4 regions of the Burkholderia savannae genome follow, and region 1 is predicted to be linked to each of the others. Evidence: predicted binding sites of a transcription regulator. Region 1 holds the regulator's gene; each other region holds the start of a gene.
What was found. The regulator sigma-54, encoded in region 1, starts transcription at its own class of promoters, with help from an activator protein. The targets are predictions, from matches to a motif close to TGGCANGNAANCTGCTTT.
Positions count from the first base shown of each region.

Region 2: the regulator sigma-54 is predicted to act here: its motif matches at 2,661-2,678, upstream of prpB (methylisocitrate lyase).
Region 3: the regulator sigma-54 is predicted to act here: its motif matches at 2,415-2,432, upstream of glnA (type I glutamate--ammonia ligase).
Region 4: the regulator sigma-54 is predicted to act here: its motif matches at 2,671-2,688, upstream of WS78_RS17415 (P-II family nitrogen regulator).

Region 1 is NZ_CP013417.1:3,439,376-3,444,553, reverse strand. It holds gene hprK (HPr(Ser) kinase/phosphatase) at 1-382, opposite strand, end outside; gene ptsN (PTS IIA-like nitrogen regulatory protein PtsN) at 511-1,020, opposite strand; gene hpf (ribosome hibernation-promoting factor, HPF/YfiA family) at 1,254-1,610, opposite strand; gene WS78_RS16865 (RNA polymerase factor sigma-54) at 1,761-3,269, opposite strand; gene lptB (LPS export ABC transporter ATP-binding protein) at 3,437-4,213, opposite strand; gene lptA (lipopolysaccharide transport periplasmic protein LptA) at 4,210-4,875, opposite strand; gene lptC (LPS export ABC transporter periplasmic protein LptC) at 4,894-5,178, opposite strand, start outside.
Region 2 is NZ_CP013418.1:1,841,318-1,846,495, reverse strand. It holds gene WS78_RS29315 (methyl-accepting chemotaxis protein) at 1-16, opposite strand, end outside; gene prpR (propionate catabolism operon regulatory protein PrpR) at 466-2,487, opposite strand; gene prpB (methylisocitrate lyase) at 2,705-3,598, shown strand; gene prpC (bifunctional 2-methylcitrate synthase/citrate synthase) at 3,662-4,834, shown strand; gene acnD (Fe/S-dependent 2-methylisocitrate dehydratase AcnD) at 4,908-5,178, shown strand, end outside.
Region 3 is NZ_CP013417.1:1,262,209-1,267,386, forward strand. It holds gene WS78_RS06310 (EI24 domain-containing protein) at 1-571, shown strand, start outside; gene WS78_RS06315 (competence/damage-inducible protein A) at 568-1,377, shown strand; gene WS78_RS06320 (rhodanese-like domain-containing protein) at 1,667-2,131, opposite strand; gene glnA (type I glutamate--ammonia ligase) at 2,541-3,956, shown strand; gene glnL (nitrogen regulation protein NR(II)) at 4,123-5,178, shown strand, end outside.
Region 4 is NZ_CP013417.1:3,551,920-3,557,097, reverse strand. It holds gene WS78_RS17430 (GNAT family N-acetyltransferase) at 1-305, shown strand, start outside; gene WS78_RS17425 (YifB family Mg chelatase-like AAA ATPase) at 412-1,986, opposite strand; gene WS78_RS17420 (accessory factor UbiK family protein) at 2,127-2,378, opposite strand; gene WS78_RS17415 (P-II family nitrogen regulator) at 2,744-3,082, shown strand; gene WS78_RS17410 (ammonium transporter) at 3,115-4,611, shown strand; gene gshA (glutamate--cysteine ligase) at 4,933-5,178, shown strand, end outside.

The DNA of each region.
Region 1 (5,178 bases):
TTACCGCGGCGGCCGACATCGGCGTCGTGAAGAGCGGCGTCGACGAGCGCGTGCAGCGCAGGACGAGCTCGGGCGGCGCGGCGGCGCCGCCGGCGACGACGAGGAACGGCGGCTCGAGGGCGATCAGCTCGGCCATGTGGCGCGAGCGGTCTTCGTCGGTCTGGCGCTGGTAGTAGTCGATTTCGGCTTCGCCGAGCACCTGAATCCGGTTCGGGTGGATCAGGTTCAGGTGGCCGACGAGGTCGGCGCTCGACGTCGCGTTCGCGACCGTATCGGCGGAAAACCCGCGTTCCCAGCCTTCATGCCCCGTCAGCCAGCTGAGCTTCAGCATGGCTGCGTTGTCGTCGAAGATGCTCTGGGCGTTGATGCTGGACGTATCCATGAGTCCGTCACTCCAAGGAGCCGGCGCCCGGACGCTGCAACGACGGTTGCGGCGCCGGCCCGGCGGCGGGCGGCTCGACTCGGCGGCGCGGGCCGCGACGCAATGGGGAACGAACCGCCCCGATCAGCTTAAGGTTGCCACTGAGTCAGGAGTTGATGCAACTCGTCGCGATCCGGTTCGGTGTGCAGACGCTCGCGAGTGTCGCGGTCGGACAGCAGTTGGGCAATTTCGGAGAGGATTTCGAGATGCGCCTGCGTCGCCTGCTCGGGCACGAGCAGGAAGATCAAGAGCGACACGGGCTGGCCGTCCGGCGCCTCGAACGGGATCGGCTCGGCAAGCCGCACGAACGCGGCGAGCGGGTGCTTGAGCCCCTTGATCCGGCCATGCGGAATGGCGACGCCTTCGCCGAGGCCCGTCGAGCCGAGCCGCTCGCGCGCGAACAGATTGTCGGTGACGGTGCTGCGGGCGATGCCGTTCTGATTCTCGAAGATCAGCCCGGCTTGTTCGAAGACGCGTTTCTTGCTGGTGACGGAGAGGCCGACGACGACGTTCTCCAAAGGCAGGATTTTGGCTAGGCGATTCATGTTGGCAGGCATAGGGGCGGCCTGGGGTCTCCTCGCGGCGGACTGATTTTCCATGTCGGTCAAAAAGGACGGCGTTTGGCGACGGAGACCTGTGAAGCGCGGCGAACCGGTTCATCGCCCCCGATAATAACCGACACATTATAGAGCACTGCAGACGGCGCCGCGCACCGTGCAAAGCGCCGGGAATCGCCCGGGCGCCGCACATGCGCGCGTCGCGCCACAGCGGTTTGCACAATAAAAAACCGCCCGTCGAGGCGGGCGGTTCGGCCGGCGCTGTCGCGCCGCGCTCATTGCGGCGGAAGTTCGATCTGTTCGACGGCCTGATGCTTGATCGGCTCGTGCGCGTGCGTCTGCAGGCGCTCCATGTGCTTGACGACCTGGCGGTCGAGCTTGTCGATCAGCAGATCGATCGCCGCGTACATGTCGCCGTTCGCGCTTTCGACGAAGATATCCTTTCCCTTCAGATGCAGCGTGATTTCCGCCTTTTGCCGCTTGTCCTTCTCCTTGTGGTTGTCGACCGTGAGGATCACAGCGCCATCAATGACCTGATCGCTATGCCGTAGCACCCTATCGAGCTTGGTGATCACGTATTCGCGGATAGCAGGCGTGACTTCGAGATGGTGTCCACTGATCTTCAGGTTCATAGTGCTTCTCCAAGCTAATGACCACCTTCCGCATAGAGGCGGCATGCCTGCCGGTTCCGCTTGCCGCCGCTCGGCGCGCGAGCGAATCGGTCGGCAGGCTTTGCCGTCGACTATGCGGCGGCCGGAAAACACCCGCCGCGTGGCGACGGGCTACAAAGACTTGCGCAGATTCACCGCCGGGATCTTGAGGGCTTCGCGATATTTGGCAACCGTGCGGCGCGCGACCACGAACCCTTGTTCCGCTAGCAGCTCGGCTATACGACTATCCGAAAGAGGGGATTTGGGGTCTTCGGCTCCTATCAGTTGTTTGATGAGGGCGCGGATGGCCGTCGACGACGCGGCACCTCCGGTGTCTGTCGAAACGTGCGATCCGAAGAAGTACTTAAATTCAAGTGTGCCGAACGGGGTCAGCATGTACTTGCCGGTTGTCACACGGGAGACAGTCGATTCGTGTAGGCCCAGCGTATCAGCTATTTCCCGCAAAACCAAGGGGCGCATCGCAATTTCGCCGTGCGCGAAGAAATTCTTCTGACGTTCGACAATCGCCTGCGCGACGCGCAGGATCGTCTCGAATCGCTGCTGAATGTTCTTGATCAGCCAGCGCGCTTCCTGCAGTTGCTGCTTGAGCGAGCCCGTGCTCGGATCGCCGCGGCTGTTGCGCAGGATGTTCGCGTACAGGTGGTTGATCCGCAGCCGCGGCACGACTTCCGGATTGAGTTCCGCCTGCCAGTTCTGGCCCGTCTTCTTCACGATGATGTCGGGCACCACGTAGTCCGCTTCGGCCTTGCCGTACGCCGCGCCGGGGAACGGCTCGAGCGAGCGGATCAGCGCGTGCGCGTCGCGCAGTTCGTCGTCGGTCGCTTTCAGTTGCTTGCGCAAGCGCGTGAAATCGCGCGCGGCGAGCAGCTCGAGATGCTGCGACACGATATCGAGCGCGAGCGCGCGCGTAGGGGACGGATCGAGGCGCAGCAGCTGCAGCTTCAGGCACTCGGATGCGGAGCGCGCGCCGACGCCGGCCGGATCGAAGCTGTGCAGGAGCGCGAGCGCCGCGCTCAGTTCGTCGACGTCGACTTCGAGCTCCGCCGGCAGATCGGAAAGCACTTCATCGAGCGGCGCCGCCAGATAGCCGTCGTCGTCGAGCGATTCGATCAGGAACGTGACGAGCGCGCGATCGCGCGGGCTCGCCTGCGTGACGCGCAGTTGCGCCATCAGATGGTCGCGCAGCGAGGTCGACGTTTCGTGGATCTGCATCGGCGGCAGATCGTCGTCGTCGGAGGCGGCGGGCGAGCGGCCGAAGTCGTCGAGGTTCCATTGGTTCGCGTCGCCGCTGTCGGCCGAATAGCTGTCGTATTCGTCGACGCCGGCGGGCTCGTCGCGCTCGGTGCGCTCATTCGTCGCACTCGTGCCGTTCGACGCGCCCTGCATCGGCTCGGGTGCGGGCGACGCGGGCGTCTGCGCGATCACCGAGCCGTCGGCCGCGACGCGCAGCGGGCTCGCGATCCAGTCGTCGTCGTTTTCGAGCAGCGGGTTCTGCGCGATCGCCGTCGCGACTTCCTGTTGCAGTTCGAGCGTCGATAGCTGCAGCAGCCGGATCGACTGTTGAAGCTGGGGCGTGAGCGCGAGATGCTGCGACAGGCGGAGTTGGAGGCTGGCTTTCATGGCAAAAAGGGAGTCATGCCGGAAGTTTGCCACGAGGGCGGCGCGTTGAGGCATTCGGGATGACGCTTGGCGCGCGAATGCGCACGCCCGGCGCATGCCGAACGTGCGGAGGGACGGCGCGGATCGCGCCTGGGAAAGGACGGCCGCGGGATCGTGTCCCGCGCCGCTCACATGCGGAAGTGCTCGCCGAGGTAGACGCGCCGCACGCTTTCGTTTTCGATGATTTCCTTCGGAGCGCCGGACGCGAGCACCGAGCCGTCGCTGATGATGTACGCGTGATCGCAGATGCCGAGCGTCTCGCGCACGTTGTGATCGGTGATCAGCACGCCGATATTGCGCTGCTTCAGGAACTTCACGATCTTCTGGATTTCGAGCACCGCGATCGGATCGACGCCCGCGAACGGCTCGTCGAGCAGAATGAAGCTCGGGTTGCTCGCGAGCGCGCGCGCGATCTCGACGCGGCGGCGCTCGCCGCCCGACAGCGACAGCGCCGGATTGTCGCGCAGGTGCGCGATCTGCAGCTCTTCGAGGAGCGCCTCCGCGCGCGCGCCGATCTCGTCCTTGGACAGCCGCTTGCCGTTGTCGCCGTGCTGCAGTTCGAGCACCGCGCGGATGTTCTGCTCGACGGTCAGCTTGCGGAACACCGACGCTTCCTGCGGCAGGTACGACAGGCCGAGCGACGCGCGCTTGTGGATCGGCATCAGGCTGATCGGGCTGCCGTTCAGCGAGATGTCGCCCGCGTCGAGCGGCACGAGGCCGACGATCATGTAGAACGACGTCGTCTTGCCGGCGCCGTTCGGGCCGAGCAGGCCGACGACTTCGCCGCTCTTCACGTCGAGCGATACGTCCTTGACGACGGTGCGCGAGCCGTAGCGCTTCTTCAGGTTGCGCACGACGAGCGAGCTCGACGTGCCGGCCGGCTGGCGATTGGGGAGCGCGTTCACGGGTTCGGTGCTCCCTGCAGGCTGTTCGACGGCGAGAGCTGCGCGGGGCCGCCGGACAGCGGCGCCGGGCCGCTGTTCTTCGGCGTCAGCATCGCGCGCACGCGCCCGCCCGGGTTGCCCGGCGCGACGACGTCCTTGCCGCCGCGCGCGGTGTAGAAGTCGCGCTGGCCGTCGTAGGTGATCACGCTGCCGTGAACCGTGTCGGCGACGGTGGACAGGCCTTGCAGGCGGCGCACGGTCGCGTTCGTCGTCAGCGTGGTCAGATCCTGCTTGCCGTCGTAGTCGATTCGCTCGGCGTCGCCGTCGATGTATTCGTCGAGGCCTTCGCGCTTCTGGCGAAACGATGCGTGCTTCTTGCCGGAGGCCGTCGCGGTCGCGTACTGGTAGCCCTGCGCGTCCTGGCGCACCTCGACGCGGTCGCCCTTGATCAGGATCGTGCCCTTCGTGATGACGACGTTGCCCGTCGCGACCGTGACCTGCTTCAGGTCGTCATAGGTCAGGTTGTCCGCTTCGACGTTGATCGGCTTGTCGCGGTCGGCCTTTTCGGCATGGGCTGCGGGCGCGACGCCCGCGAGCGGCGCCGCGACGAGCGCCGCCGCGAGCACCGCGCGGACGACGCGGCGTGCGCCGCTCTGGAATAAACAAGGGAACGATTCGTTCATGCAGTCCCGCGTGGTGAGTTACTTGGGTTGGCCTGGAGCGCCGCCGGACGCGTCGGAAGAGGCGATCGTGCCGCGCACGTTGCCGTAGAGTTCGATGACTCGGGTGACGTTGTTGTACTTCATCCCGGCGGCGGCGTTCGCGATCGACAGGCCGCGCTGAAGTTTAACCGGCTTTTCGGTCTCGATCACATCGTCGTTGACCAACACCCGGAAATGCTCGGAATCCGCCTGCATCGGCGGGTCGCCCGCGCCCGCCGCGCGTACGATCCGCGCTTCGTCATACAAATCGACGATCGACACGTC
Region 2 (5,178 bases), on a different replicon from region 1:
TGTGGCGGAGCTTCATCTGATTTCGGGCGTTGCTGGGTGAATGCCGTGTGGCCTGCGTCGATGGCTGGTTATCGGCGCGGGCCTGGGTTCCTTAAATCAGATGATTGAGCGCGACGGGCAGGCGAATCGCGGATGCCGGGATGCGATGGGATGCGTCGGGATGCGTCGGGATGCTCGGGATGCGCGTGCGAGCGGGCGGGGCGCGCAGGCAATGCGGGCGCGTTGCGGCCGACGAATCGCGTGACGAAGCGAGAATCGCGACGAAAGGCGCGAGGACAACGCGCTGCGAATGCCGCAAGCTGAAAATCGCGAGACGCGAGACGCGAGACGCGAGACGCGAGACGCGAGATGCAAGTTGCAAACCGCAAACCGCAAACCGCAAACCGCAAACCGCAAACCGCAAGAACCGAAGCGAAAGCGCTTCGCCGCAAGTTCCCGGTTGCGCGTCACACGCCGCCGCCGCGCTTACCGCTGCCGCGCTTTCCCTTCGTCGGCGGCGAGCTTGCGCCACAGCGTCGTCTTGCTGATGCCGAGCATCGCGCACGCGCGATCGCGATCGCCGCCGCATGCGTCGAGCGCGGCGCGGATTTCGTCGGCTTCCGCGCGCCGGCGGCGTTGCACGAGCGTCAGGCCTTGCGCGGCGTCATCGTCGCCACCATCGCCTGCATCCGCGTTGCCGCCGCGCTCGCCTTGGCCGCCCGCCGCGAACGCGTCGCTCGCGAGCACCTCGGGCGCGATCGCGCGCAGCGTGTCCACGCTCGCCGCCGCGTCGCCGCGCTCGTCGGCATCGGCGAGCTCCACCGCGATCCGCTCGATCACGTTTTGCAGCTCGCGCACGTTGCCGGGCCATCGATAGCGGCTCAACGCCGCGTTCGCCGCCGCGAGCGCGCGCGCCGCGTCGTGCGCGTCGCGCAGCCTGTCCGCGAGCCGCGGCTCGCGTTGCGCGGCCTGCGCGAGCAGCGTCGCGGCGAGCGCGGGAATGTCGGCCGCGCGTTCGCGCAGCGGCGGCAGCCCGATGTTCAGGATGTTGAGCCGGTAATAGAGATCCGCGCGGAACGCGCCCGCCTCGACGGCCGCGAAGAGCGGCCGGTGCGTCGCCGCGACGACGCGTATGTCGATCGGGATCGGCTCGGTCGAGCCGACGCGCACGACCTCGCGCTCCTGCAGCACGCGCAGCAGCCGGCTTTGCAGCGACGGCGGCATCTCGCCGATTTCGTCGAGAAACAGCGTGCCGCGATGCGCGGCCTCGAAGAGCCCCGCCTTGCCGCCGCGCCGCGCGCCCGTGAACGCGCCTTCCTCGTAGCCGAACAGCTCGCTCTCGAGCAGCGCTTCCGGAAACGCGCCGCAGTTCACGGCGACGAACGGATACTTGCGGCGCGCGGACAGCGCATGCAGGCTCTGTGCGATCATCTCCTTGCCGGTGCCGCTTTCGCCGAGGATCAGCACGGTCGCGTCCGATTTCGCGTAGCGCCGCGCGAGATCGCGCGCGTGCGCGATCGCGGGCGACGCACCGACGACGTCGTCGAGCCGGTAGCGCGCGGTGAACTGCTGCGCGTGCTGATGCGAGCGCAGCGTGCGGTCGAGCCGCTCGACCGCGCGCGATTCCTGGAACGTCAGCACGCTGCCGGGCGCGCCGCCGCTCGCGGCGAGCGGCCCGCGATGCACGACGTAGCGCACGCCGCGCAAGGTCGCGAGCGTGTCGCCGTCGGCCGCGCGCAGCGTGCGCAGCTCGGGCGTCAGCTCGTGCAGCGCGCGGCCGACGGCGGCCGACGGCTCGACGCCGAGCGCGAGCGCGAGCCGCTCGTTGATCGCCTCGACGCGCCCGTCGCCGTCGAGCGCGACGACGCCGTCGCGCAGATGCTGCAGCAGGTTGTCGAGGCGCTCGCGGCGCAGCGCCTCGGCGTGCGTCGCGTGCGCGACCTCGAGCGCGGTGTTGACGGCCGCGCGCACCGACGCGTGCGAGTACACGAACACCGCGCCCATCCCGACGTTCGCGGCGAGATCGGTGACGAGCCCCGGCCCGACGACGGTCTGGATGCCGCGCTCGCGCATTTCGAGCACGCGCGTTTCCGCTTCCTGCGCGCTTTGGTACGACGTGAACACGACGTCGAGCCCGTACGCGGCCACGAAGCTGCGCACCTCGGGCGGCGTTTCGCCGTAGCTGACGAGCGCGATCCGGCTCGCGTCGCGCCGCGCGCGGGCGAGCGCGTGCATCACGTCGAAGCCGGTCGGATTGACGAGCACGACGGGCACGCGCACGCGCGCCTTCAGGTAGGTGCCGTTCGAGCCGGCCGCGACGATCGCGTCGGGCCGCTCGCCGCCCGCCGTCGCGAGCGCGGTGATCGCTTCCTCGTAGCCGCGCGCGACGATCCGCAGGTCGGCGCGCTCTTCGTATTCGTCGGCGATGTCGCGAAAGAGGGCGCGCAGCCGGCTGATGCCGACCGCCCAGACGCGCGGGCGCACGCCGGTTTCGGGTAGGGTGCTCATGATCGAGACCGAAAGGCCGGGCGCGCGCGGCGCTCGGCCGGATGGATGACGATTCGCATTATCGCGCGTCGATTTCAAATATGGAATTTCAATTTCGAAATTGCAATTGTCCGACATGAGCGGCAAGCGCGGATTGCGCGCAGAATCAGCAGCTTAGCGGCCGGCGATCGGCCTGGCCCGGACCTTGCTCTTGACGAGCATCTTTCAGGAGGAGTCGATGGGCAACCCACAACTGATCAGCGCCGGCGCGAAGTTCCGCGCGGCGGTCGCGGCCGAGCAGCCGCTGCAGGTGGTCGGCGCGATCACCGCGTACGCCGCGAAGATGGCCGAGGCGGTTGGCTTCAAGGCGGTGTATCTGTCGGGCGGCGGCGTCGCCGCGAACTCGCTCGGCATTCCCGATCTCGGCATCAGCACGATGGACGACGTGCTCGTCGACGCGAACCGGATCACCAACGCGACGAACCTGCCGCTTCTCGTCGACATCGATACCGGCTGGGGCGGCGCGTTCAACATCGCGCGCACGATCCGCTCGTTCATCAAGGCGGGCGTCGGCGCGGTGCACCTCGAGGATCAGGTCGGCCAGAAGCGCTGCGGCCACCGTCCGGGCAAGGAATGCGTGCCGACGGGCGAGATGGTCGACCGGATCAAGGCGGCCGTCGACGCGCGCACCGACGAGACCTTCGTGATCATGGCGCGCACCGACGCCGCGGCGGCCGAGGGCATCGACTCGGCGATCGAGCGCGCGATCGCGTACGTCGAGGCGGGCGCGGACATGATCTTCCCCGAGGCGATGAAGACGCTCGACGATTACCGCCGCTTCAAGGAAGCGGTGAAGGTGCCGATTCTCGCGAACCTGACCGAGTTCGGCTCGACGCCGCTTTTCACGCTCGACGAGCTGAAGAGCGCGAACGTCGACATCGCGCTGTACTGCTGCGGCGCGTATCGCGCGATGAACAAGGCCGCGCTGAACTTCTACGAGACGGTGCGCCGCGACGGCACGCAAAAGGCCGCGGTGCCGACGATGCAGACGCGCGCGGAGCTGTACGAGTATCTCGGCTACTACGCATACGAAGAGAAGCTGGACCAGCTCTTCAGCCAAGGCCGGAACTGAAGCGCGGATGCGCGCGAGCACCGAAGCAGGGAATCACGGATTCGAACCCAGGAGAGTATAAGGATGAGCGAGACGAAGGAAGCGGCGGCGACGAGCGCCGCGGGCGGTTTCAAGCCGAAGAAGTCGGTTGCGCTGTCGGGCGTCGCGGCGGGCAACACGGCGCTGTGCACGGTCGGCAAGACCGGCAACGATCTGCATTACCGCGGCTACGACATTCTCGACATCGCCGGCTCGAGCGAATTCGAGGAGATCGCGCACCTGCTCGTGCACGAGACGCTGCCGAACGTCACCGAGCTGGCCGCGTACAAGGCGAAGCTGCGCGCGATGCGCGGGCTGCCCGCGAACGTGAAGGCGGCGCTCGAATGGGTGCCGGCGTCCGCGCATCCGATGGACGTGATGCGCACGGGCGTGTCGGTGCTCGGCACCGTGCTGCCCGAGAAGGACGATCACAACCTGCCGGGCGCGCGCGACATCGCGGACCGGCTGATGGCGTCGCTCGGCTCGATGCTGCTGTACTGGTATCACTATTCGCACAACGGCCGCCGGATCGAAACGGAAACCGACGACGATTCGATCGGCGGACACTTCCTGCACCTGCTGCACGGCAAGACGCCGTCGAAATCGTGGGTCGACGCGATGCACACGTCGCTGATCCTGTACGCGGAGCACGAGTTCAACGCGTCGACGTTCACGGGCCGCGTGATCGCCGGCACGGGCTCGGACATCTATTCGTCGATCACGGGCGCGATCGGCGCGCTGCGCGGGCCGAAGCACGGCGGCGCGAACGAGGTCGCGTACGAGATCCAGAACCGCTACCGCACGCCTGACGAAGCGGAAGCCGACATCCGCCGCCGCGTCGAGAACAAGGAAGTCGTGATCGGCTTCGGCCACCCCGTCTACACGATCTCCGATCCGCGCAACAAGGTGATCAAGGAAGTCGCGCGCAAGCTGTCGAAGGAAGCGGGCGACCTGAAGCTCTTCAACATCGCCGAGCGCCTCGAATCGGTGATGTGGGAGATCAAGAAGATGTTCCCGAACCTCGACTGGTTCAGCGCGGTGTCGTACCACATGATGGGCGTGCCGACCGCGATGTTCACGCCGCTCTTCGTGATCGCGCGCACGTCCGGCTGGAGCGCGCACATCATCGAGCAGCGAGTCGACAACAAGATCATCCGCCCGAGCGCGAACTACACCGGGCCGGAAGACCTGAAGTTCGTGCCGATCGAGAAGCGCTGATCGGCGGCATCCGGCGGCCGGGCGCGACGCCCGGCCGTTTCGCGACGATCGTTACCCAGTCTGTCCCCACGCAATGAACACTGCCAACCGCAAACCCCTGCCCGGCACGTCGCTCGATTATTTCGACGCGCGCGCCGCCGTCGACGCGATCAGCCCGGGCGCGTACGACGCCCTGCCGTACACGTCGCGCGTGCTCGCCGAGAACCTCGTGCGCCGCTGCGACCCGGCGATCCTCGCCGATTCCCTGAAACAGCTCGTCGAGCGCAAGCGCGAGCGCGATTTCCCGTGGTTTCCGGCGCGCGTCGTGTGCCACGACATCCTCGGCCAGACCGCGCTCGTCGATC
Region 3 (5,178 bases), 2.1 Mb from region 1:
GATCCCGCTCATCGTGCTGACCGTGCTGCTGCTGATCGCGACGCTGTCGATGCCGGCCGTCGTCACCCATCTGTCGAAGCGGCAGTTCGCATCGCTCGAGATGAAGCGCGGCGGCAACTGGTTCGGCAGCGTGTTCAATTCGCTGTGGGCCGCGCTCGCGAGCATCGTGCTGCTGATCGTCACGGTGCCGCTGTGGCTGATTCCGCCGTTCTTCGCGCTGCTGCCGCCCGTGATCTGGGGCTGGCTCACGTACCGCGTGATGACCTACGACGCGCTCGCGCTGCACGCGAGCGCGGACGAGCGCCGCATGCTCGTCCGCAAGCATCGCTGGCCGCTCTTCGGGATCGGCGTCGCGAGCGGGCTGCTCGGCACCGTGCCGACTTTCATCTGGGTGTCGTCGATCTGGATGATGGTGCTGTTTCCGTTCGTCGCCGCCGCGATGATCTGGGTCTACGCGTTCATCTTGGTGTTTTCGGCGCTGTGGTTCGGCTTCTATTGCCTGCGCGCGCTGCAGGATCAACGCGCGGCGGCGGCGAGCGCGACTTCCACGGATTTGACGAGGCAAGCATGACCATCGGCATCATCATCATCGGCGACGAGATCCTGTCCGGCCGCCGCCAAGACAAGCACCTCGCAAAGGTGATCGAGCTCCTGAGCGCGCGGGGGCTCGCGCTAGGCTGGGCCGAGTACGTCGGCGACGATCCCGCGCGGATCACGGCGACGCTCGCGCGCACGTTCGCGTCGGGCGACATCGTGTTCTCGACGGGCGGCATCGGCGCGACGCCCGACGACCACACGCGCCAGTGCGCGGCCGCCGCGCTCGGCGTGCCGCTCGAGCTGCACCCGCAGGCGAAGGCGCTGATCGAGGAGCGGATTCGCGAGACGCACACGGACCCGGCGACGCCCGTCGATCTCGATTCGCCCGAGAACCGCCATCGCCTCAACATGGGCGTGTTTCCGCGCGGCGCGACGATCATTCCGAACGGCTACAACCGGATTCCGGGTTTTTCGTGCGCCGACCACCACTTCGTGCCGGGTTTTCCGGTCATGGCGTGGCCGATGATCGAATGGGTGCTCGACACGAAGTACGCGCACCTGCACCACGCGACGCCGCACGCGGAGCGTTCGCTTTATGTGTTCGAGCTGCCCGAATCGACGCTGACGCCGCTGATGGAGAAGATCGAGCGCGACTTTCCGGGCGTGCGGGTGTTCAGCCTGCCGAGCGTGGGCGATGCGGAAAAGGGCGGGATCTATGCGCGCCGGCACATCGATCTCGGCGTGAAGGGCGAGCCGGAAGCGGTCGCGGCCGCGTTCGTGAAGCTGCGCGAAGGCGTGCATCTGCTCGGCGGCGATATCGTCGAGCCGCAACGCGGCTGAGCCGGGCGGGCGGCGCAGGCCATCGCCGCGCCGATGCAAGATTGCCAGGCGATAGAAGAAAAGAGGAAGGGCGCTTGATCGCGCCCGGGCCGCATGCCCGTCGACGCCGACGGGCGTCGCATCTTGCGTGACCGACCCGACCCGACCCGACCGACCCGACCCGACCCGACCCGACCGACTGCCTCGCCCCACACCGGGCCGCCCGACGCCGGCGCCCCGGCGCCGCCGTGGCGCGTCACGTCATCGCCGTGTCATCGGCCGGCCCGACGATGGCGGGCGGCAGTGCGCGTTACGCGCCGATCCAGGGCAGGCCGCGATGGCACCAGCCTTCGACGGTCTTGCGGTGTCCTTGCGCGTCCTTTGCGCCTTCGAACCCTTCAAGCAGATCGAACGCCTTCGTGAAGCCGGCCTGCGCGGCGGCCACCGCGGCAAGCTTCGAGCGCGCGGCGCTGCGGCACAGGAACAGAATCGGCTGATCGGGCTGCGCGGCCATGCGCAGCTGATCGATGAATTCCGCGTTCGGCACGCCGCCCGGATAGCGGGTCCATTCGATGTGCGCGTACTGGCCGTCGCCGACGAGCGGGCGGCCGACCCAGTCGAGCTCCGCGCGGGTGCGCACGTCGACGAGGCGCGCGGTCGGATCGAGTTGCAGCAGTTCGAAGGCCTCGGCGGGCGAGAGCGCGCCCGCGTAGTTCAGGTTGCCTTGCGTGCGGCGCGTGTCGGCTTGCGCGTAAAGCTGTTCAAGCGTACTCATGGCGGGAGGTCTCCTGCGGATCAAAAAAGCATTCTAGCGCGCCGGGTGCGCGGCGACGGCCGGCGATTTCCGGCAGGCGATCGCTTCGATGTGCGGTTGTCACCGAAAAGGTGCAAAATGCTCGATCGGCACCAAAATAGGGATTTTCGTGTGTGCGGAACCATACATTGCACAACCGAGGTGCGCGCTGGGCGGCGTCCGGGCGCATCGAAGCCCCGAAAGGGCGCGCCCCGGCCCTGACGGGGCGAGCCCTCGCGCGTTTCGCGCCGATCTGGCGCATGCATGGCATGGAAGCTGCTACAAAGATCCCGTTCGAATCGGTTGTACGCGGCAAAGAACGCTGCGCTCAGCAGCTCGCTTAACGAGGCGGTCCCAGTCCGCCGGATTTGTTCAATCAGGAGAAGAGGTTATGAGTAAAACCGTCGCCGACGTCATGCAGCTCGTGAAGGACGAGGACGTCAAGTTTGTCGATTTCCGCTTCACGGACACGCGCGGCAAGGAGCAACACGTGTCGGTGCCGGTGTCGGCCTTCGGCGAGGACAAGTTCGAAAGCGGCCACGCGTTCGACGGCTCGTCGATCGCGGGCTGGAAGGGCATCGAGGCGTCGGACATGCTGCTCATGCCGGACCCGAACGCCGCCTTCATCGACCCGTTCTACGAAGAGTCGACCCTCGTTCTGACCTGCGACGTCGTCGAGCCCGCGGACGGCAAGGGCTACGAGCGCGATCCGCGCTCGCTCGCGAAGCGCGCCGAAGCGTACCTGAAGAGCACGGGCATCGGCGACACCGCGTACTTCGGTCCGGAGCCGGAATTCTTCATCTTCGACTCGGTGCAATGGAACACCGACATGTCGGGCTGCTTCGTGAAGATCAACTCGGAAGAAGCGCCGTGGTCGTCGGGCAAGGAATTCGAAGGCGGCAACACGGGCCACCGCCCGGGCGTGAAGGGCGGCTACTTCCCGGTCGCGCCGGTTGACCAGTTCCAGGACATGCGCTCGGAAATGTGCCTGCTGCTCGAGCAGATCGGCATTCCGGTGGAAGTGCACCACCACGAAGTGGCGGGCCAGGGCCAGAACGAAATCGGCACGAAGTTCTCGACGCTCGTCGAGCGCGCGGACTGGACGCAATGGGCGAAGTACATCATCCATAACGTCGCGCACTCGTACGGCAAGACGGCGACGTTCATGCCGAAGCCCGTCGTCGGCGACAACGGCTCGGGCATGCACGTTCACCAGTCGATCTGGAAGGACGGCCAGAACCTGTTCGCGGGCAACGGCTACGCGGGCCTGTCCGAAACGGCGCTCTTCTACATCGGCGGCATCATCAAGCACGCGCGCGCGCTGAACGCGATCACGAACCCGACGACGAACTCCTACAAGCGTCTCGTGCCGCACTTCGAAGCGCCCGTGAAGCTCGCGTACTCGGCGCGCAACCGCTCGGCGTCGATCCGCATTCCGCACGTGTCGAACCCGAAGGGCCGCCGCATCGAAACGCGCTTCCCGGACCCGATGGCGAACCCGTACCTGTGCTTCACCGCGCTGATGATGGCGGGTCTCGACGGCATCCAGAACAAGATCCATCCGGGCGAGGCCGCGGACAAGAACCTGTACGACCTGCCGCCGGAAGAGGATGCAAAGATCCCGACCGTGTGCGCGGGCCTCGACCAGGCGCTCGAAGCACTCGACAACGACCGCGAGTTCTTGACGCGCGGCGGCGTGTTTACGGACGCGATGATCGATGCGTACCTCGGCCTCAAGGAGCAGGAGCTCGCGAAGTTCCGCATGACGACGCACCCGATCGAGTTCGAGATGTACTACTCGCTGTAAGCGGCGATGGCGCTTCGTCTCGTCGGCGGACGAAGCGCCGCGGCGCCCACCGGCCTTCGCGCGGCAACTGCGCGCGAAGGCATCGGGCCTTGAAAGGGGACGGCGGGACGCCGTCCCCTTTTTGCTCCGCCCGCGACGGCGGTTTTTGACACGGCATCCACGCAAGATGGTTCTGAAGAATCTGATCAAGGCCAGGGCCGGCCACCCGGAGCGCTTGTCGGACGACGACCGGCTCGTGCGCTCGGGGCTCCTCACGGGGCTGGAAGCGTTGCCGACGGTCGTGCTCGTGCTCGACCGGCGCACGCTCACGATCGCGTTCGCCAATCCGTCGGCGGAGGCGATGCTCGACATCTCGCGCCGGCAGCTGTCGCAGATGCCGTGGGGCGAGATCTTCCCGAACGCGAGCGAGCTCGCGACGACGATCACCGCGATCGGCGAGGAGCGCTTTCATGCGACGCATCTCGACACCGTGCTCGACCGCCCGGGCCGCGAGCCGCTGCACGTGCACGCGATCGTCGGCTTTCTCGAGGGCGCGCAGGATTTCGTGCTCGTCGAGCTGTTCGAGAACGAGCGGCAGTCGCGCACCGACCGCGAGGAGCGCATCCACGACCTCACGGCCGTCAACAAGCAGCTGATCCGCAATCTCGCGCACGAGATCAAGAACCCGCTCGGCGGGATTCGAGGCGCCGCGCAGTTGCTCGAGTTCGAGCTCGGCGAGCGCGAGCGCGGCGAGCTGCGCGAATACACGCAGGTGATCATCAAGGAATCGGACCGGCTGCAGACGCTCGTCGACCGGCTGCTCGAGCCGCATCGCCATCCGCACATCGTCGGCGATGTGAACATCCACGAAGTGTGCGAACGGGTGCGCGCGGTGATGCTCGCGGAATTTCCGCGCGGCTTGACGATCGAGCGCGATTACGACGTGAGCGTGCCCGATCTGCGCGGCGACAAGGAGCAGCTGATCCAGGCGCTCCTGAACATCGTGCGCAACGCGGCGCAGGCGCTGCGCGAGCGGATCGCGCAGGGCGACGCGAAGATCGAGCTGCGCACGCGCATCGCGCGCAAGGTGACGATCGCCAAGCGCCTGTACAAGCTGGCACTGGACTTGCACGTGATCGACAACGGCCCCGGCATTCCGGACGACATCCGCGACCGGATCTTCTATCCGCTCGTGTCGGGCCGCGACGACGGCAGCGGGCTCGGGCTCACGCTCGCGCAGACG
Region 4 (5,178 bases), 110 kb from region 1:
GCGAATCGCTGCTCGTCGCGCAAGCGCCGCGCGAGGGCATCGTCGGCTTCATCTCGGTGTGGGAGCCCGACTGCTTTCTCCACCATCTGTACGTTGCGGGTTCGCGGCTGCGCGAGGGAATAGGCAGCGCGTTGCTGCGCGCGCTGCCCGGCTGGCCCGCCACGCGCTATCGGCTCAAATGCCTGCGATTGAACGAGCGCGCACTCGCGTTTTATCGCGCACACGGGTTCGTCGAGATCGATTCGGGCGTATCCGAGGACGGCGACTATCTGCTGCTGGAACTCCGCCCGACGGGCGGCCGATGACGTGCGGCCGCCGAGCGGCTCGCGACGGCGCCGCGCATTCGAGCCTGCATCGCCGAGCGCGCCGTTCTTCCTGTCGCCGGGCGGCGGACTGTCGTGCGATAGGCGCTCAGGCGGGCGAAAACACCCTTCGATACCGGATCGCCTCGGCGATCTGCCCGGCGCTCGGCGATTCGTCGCCCGCGAGATCCGCGATCGTCCGCGCGACCTTCAGCACCCGGTAGTGCGCGCGCGCCGACCAGCGGAACCGCTCGCCCGCTTCGCGCAGCAGCGTCTCGCCCGTGCTGTCCGGACGGCAGAACGTATCGGTTTCGCGCCCCGTCAGCATGTGATTGGTCTTGCGCTGCCGCGCGAATTGCCGCAAGCGCGCGAGCGCGACGCGCTCGGCGACGGCCGCGCTCGATTCGCCCGCCGCCGCCGGCCGCTCGGCCAGCTCGGCGGGCGTGAGCGCGGGAATTTCGATCTGGATGTCGATGCGGTCGAGAAGCGGCCCGGACAGCTTGCGCAGATAGCGCGCGGCGACGTCGGGCGAGCAGCGGCAACGGCCGCCGGGGTCGCCGCGCCAGCCGCAGGGGCACGGATTCATCGCCGCGATCAGCTGGCATGCGGCCGGGAAATCCGCCTGCAGCGCGGCGCGCGAGATCGTGATGCGGCCCGCCTCGAGCGGCTCGCGCAGCGTCTCGAGCACGTGCCGGTCGAATTCGGGCAGCTCGTCGAGGAACAGCACGCCGAGGTGCGCGAGCGTGATTTCGCCCGGCTGCGGCGGATTGCGCCCGCCGACGAGCGCGGCCGAACTCGACGAGTGGTGCGGCGCGCGAAACGGACGCCGCCGCCATTGAGCGGGCGAGAAGCCCGCGCGGCTCGATGAAAGAATCGCGGCGGACGTCAGCGCCTCGTCGTCGTTGAGCGGCGGCAGGAGGCCCGGCAGACGCGCGGCGAGCATCGACTTGCCCGCTCCCGGCGGCCCGATCATCAGCATGTGATGGCCGCCCGCCGCCGCGACTTCGAGCGCGCGCTTCGCGCCCGTCTGGCCGATCACGTCGGCGAGGTCGGGGGCGGATGCGGCAGGCAGATCGTCGAGGCGGGGTGCGGCGACGGGCGCGAGCCGCCCGTCCGGCGCGCCGGCGAGATGCGCGCACAGCGCGGGCAGATCAGCCGCGCCGTACACCGTCACGCCCGGCGCGAGCGCCGCTTCGCCCGCGCTCGGCAGCGGCAGGTAGAGCTCGGCGGCGCTCGGCGCCGCCGCCGGTTCGCCATCCGCCACCAAACCGGTTTCGTCCGCCTGCTGCGCGCGCGCCGCGCCGCACGCCATCGCGAACGCACCGCGCATCGGGCGCAGCGCGCCCGTCAACGACAGCTCGCCCGCGAACTCGCGGCCATCGAGCGCATCGGCCGGAAGCTGGCCGCTCGCGGCGAGAATGCCGAGCGCGATCGGCAGGTCGAAGCGGCCGGACTCCTTCGGCAGGTCGGCGGGCGCGAGGTTGACGGTAATGCGCCGCACGGGGAATTCGAAGCCGCAATTCTGCAGCGCGGCGCGTACGCGCTCGCGACTTTCGCGCACCTCGAGATCGGGCAGCCCGACGATCGAGAACGAGGGCAGCCCGTTGGCGAGATGGACTTCGACGGTGACTTCCGGCGCACGGCCGGCAGCGGGCGCGCGGCTGCGCACCACGGCAAGCGACATGATTCGACTCCGCGTGGACCGGACCGGGCGGCGCGGATGGCGCCGCCCGTGGCGTCCGGAGATTGGTTTCGATGCGCGCTTGCCGGCGTGGCGCGAGCTGCTGGGATGGGCCGCTCAGCGAATGCGAGCGGCGGCGGCCGTCACGATTGGACGTCGGCCAGTTTCTGTTCGAGCTCGGCGACGCGCTTCTCGAGTTCCTCGAGCCGCGCGCGAGTGCGCGCGAGCACTTGCGCCTGCGTGTCGAATTCCTCGCGGGTGACGAGATCGAGCTTCGAGAAGCCCTGCGTGAGCATCGCCTTCACGTTGCGCTCGACATCCTTGGCCGGCGAGTTTTTCAGCAGATCGCCGATACGCGCCTGCAGGTCGTTGAAAACGTCGCTGGGTTGCTTCATGGTGTTCCCCTTCCAGGTGCACAAAATCTGTGCAATAGCCGTTGCCGTCGTGCCCACGAATCGCGCATGACCGAAATTGGTGCGCTCGCAGGCCCGTTTTCCGGGCATTCGATCGCGTGAAGCCGCGTTCGCCGTGCGCCGGACGTGCGTGCACTCTAACAACCTTCCTTTCAGTGCGCCAGCAAACCGGGCCCGCGTTGGCCGTTCGGCCAAGGCGCGCTTGCGTTCGCGCAAGCGCGCATCCGTGGCGGAAATCTGCCTGAAAGCCTTTCAAGACCTGCATGAGCCGACATGGCATGCGAGTTGCTGTAGATGTTCCGCTACACATTGCTGCACTGATGGGACAACCATAGCGAGAGGACTTCATGAAACTGATTACCGCAATCATCAAGCCGTTCAAGCTCGATGAGACGCGCGAGGCGCTCTCGGCCCTCGGCGTCTCGGGCATCACGGTGACGGAGGTCAAGGGGTTCGGCCGCCAGAAAGGGCACACCGAGCTGTACCGCGGCGCCGAGTATGTCGTCGATTTCCTTCCTAAGATGAAAATCGAAGCCGCGGTGTCGGACGATCTCGTCGATCAGGCCGTCGAGGCGATCGAGCGTGCGGCACGCACGGGGAAGATCGGCGACGGCAAGATCTTCGTCACGGCGATCGAGCAGGTGATTCGGATCCGTACCGGGGAGACGGGCGCTGACGCCCTGTAACAAGAGACACGAGCGATAAGAGGAAATCCAAGATGCGCAAAATACTGATGTCACTGTTGATGGCCGGCTCGCTGCTTGCGGGCGGCATCGGCGCCGCGATGGCCGACGACGCGTCGTCGGCACCCGCAGCCGCCTCGGCCGCAGCGGCTTCCGACACGTCGGCGAGCGCCGCCGCCGCGTCCGCGCCTGCCGCCTCGGCGCCGGCCGCATCCGCGCCGGCCGACGCATCCGCGGCCGCATCGGCCGCCGCGCCGGCATCGGCCGCCGCCGCACCCGCCGCGCCGACCGCGCCGTTCTCGGTCGATTCGTCGAAGATCAATTCGGGCGACACCGCGTGGATGCTGACGTCGACCGCCCTCGTGCTGTTCATGACGATTCCGGGCCTCGCGCTCTTCTACGGCGGCATGGTTCGCAAGAAGAACGTGCTCGCCACCGTGATGCAGAGCTTCGCGATCACCGCGCTGATCACGGTGCTCTGGACGGTCGTCGGCTACAGCCTCGCGTTCACGCCGGGCAACGGCTTCATCGGCGGCTTCTCGCGCGTGTTCCTGTCCGGGATGAACTACATCCACGGCGACAAGGCGACGACGCTCACCGTCAGCCACCTCGCGCCGACGATTCCCGAGACGGTCTACTTCGTCTACCAGATGACGTTCGCGATCATCACGCCCGCCCTCATCTGCGGCGCGTTCGCCGACCGGATGAAGTTCTCGGCGATGCTCGTGTTCATGACGCTCTGGTCGCTGATCGTCTATGTGCCGATCGCGCACATGGTCTGGGAACCGACCGGCTGGCTGTCGGCCGACGGCGTGCTCGACTTCGCGGGCGGCACGGTCGTTCACATCAACGCCGGCATCGCGGGCCTGATGTCGTGCCTCGTGCTCGGCAAGCGCGTCGGCTACGGCCGTGAGGCGATGGCGCCGCACAACCTCGTGCTGACGCTGATCGGCGGCTCGATGCTGTGGGTCGGCTGGTTCGGCTTCAACGCGGGCTCCGCGGTCGCGGCGGACGGCCGTGCCGGCTTCGCGATGCTGACGACGCAAGTGGCGACCGCGTGCGCCGCGCTCGGCTGGATGTTCGCCGAGTGGATCGCGAAGGGTAAGCCCTCGGTGCTCGGCATCGTGTCGGGCGCGGTGGCGGGCCTCGTCGCGATCACGCCGGCGGCCGGCTTCGTCGGCGTCGCGGGCGCGCTCGTGATCGGCATCGCCGCGGGCGTCGTGTGCTTCTGGTCGGCCACGTGGCTCAAGTCGAAGCTCGGCTACGACGATTCACTCGACGCGTTCGGCGTGCACGGCGTGGGCGGCATTCTCGGCGCGCTGCTGACGGGCGTGTTCGCGGTCAAGGACATCGGCGGCGCCGACGGCAGCCTGCTGCTGCAGGCGAAGGGCGTGCTGATCACGCTCGTCTACAGCGGCATCGTGAGCTTCGTGCTGCTGAAGGTGATCGATCTCGTGATCGGCCTGCGCGTGACGGAGGAAGAAGAACGCGAGGGCCTCGACGTGATCCTGCACGGCGAGCACGTCGAATAATCGGATTCATCCCCGAACCCGGGACGGCGCGGCGCACGCACGCTTCGCCGCCCGACGGACAGAATGAGCGCAGCGACTTCGACCCGCCTTCCCGGCGGGTTTTTTTTCGTCTATTCGCACCTTGTCGCATGCGGCGCCGACATCGCGCGCTGCGGCAAACACCCGTCTGAAGCCCGCGCGGCAAGGGCGCGCGCGATAACCCTTCGGCCTATCGGGTCAATAGCGACAATCATGCGGTAAATCCTTGCGATCGCGGGAACAATCCCCAAATGCACGGGGCAATTGCTCTACAATCTTTTTTCTCCCGTCCGCGAGTTACACATGGTTCCCCATCTCGTTACGGCGTTAAACGGCCCGCTGCTCGAGCTCGAGCGGAAGATCCTCGACGCCACGCCTGCGATCGAACGCTGGTTCAGGCTCGAATGGCAGGAACACACGCCGCCGTTTTATTGTTCGGTCGATCTGCGCAACGCGGGTTTCAAGCTCGCGCCCGTCGACGCGAACCTGTTTCCGGGCGCGTTCAACAACCTGCCGCCCGAAGTGCTGCCGCTCGCCGTGCAGGCGGCG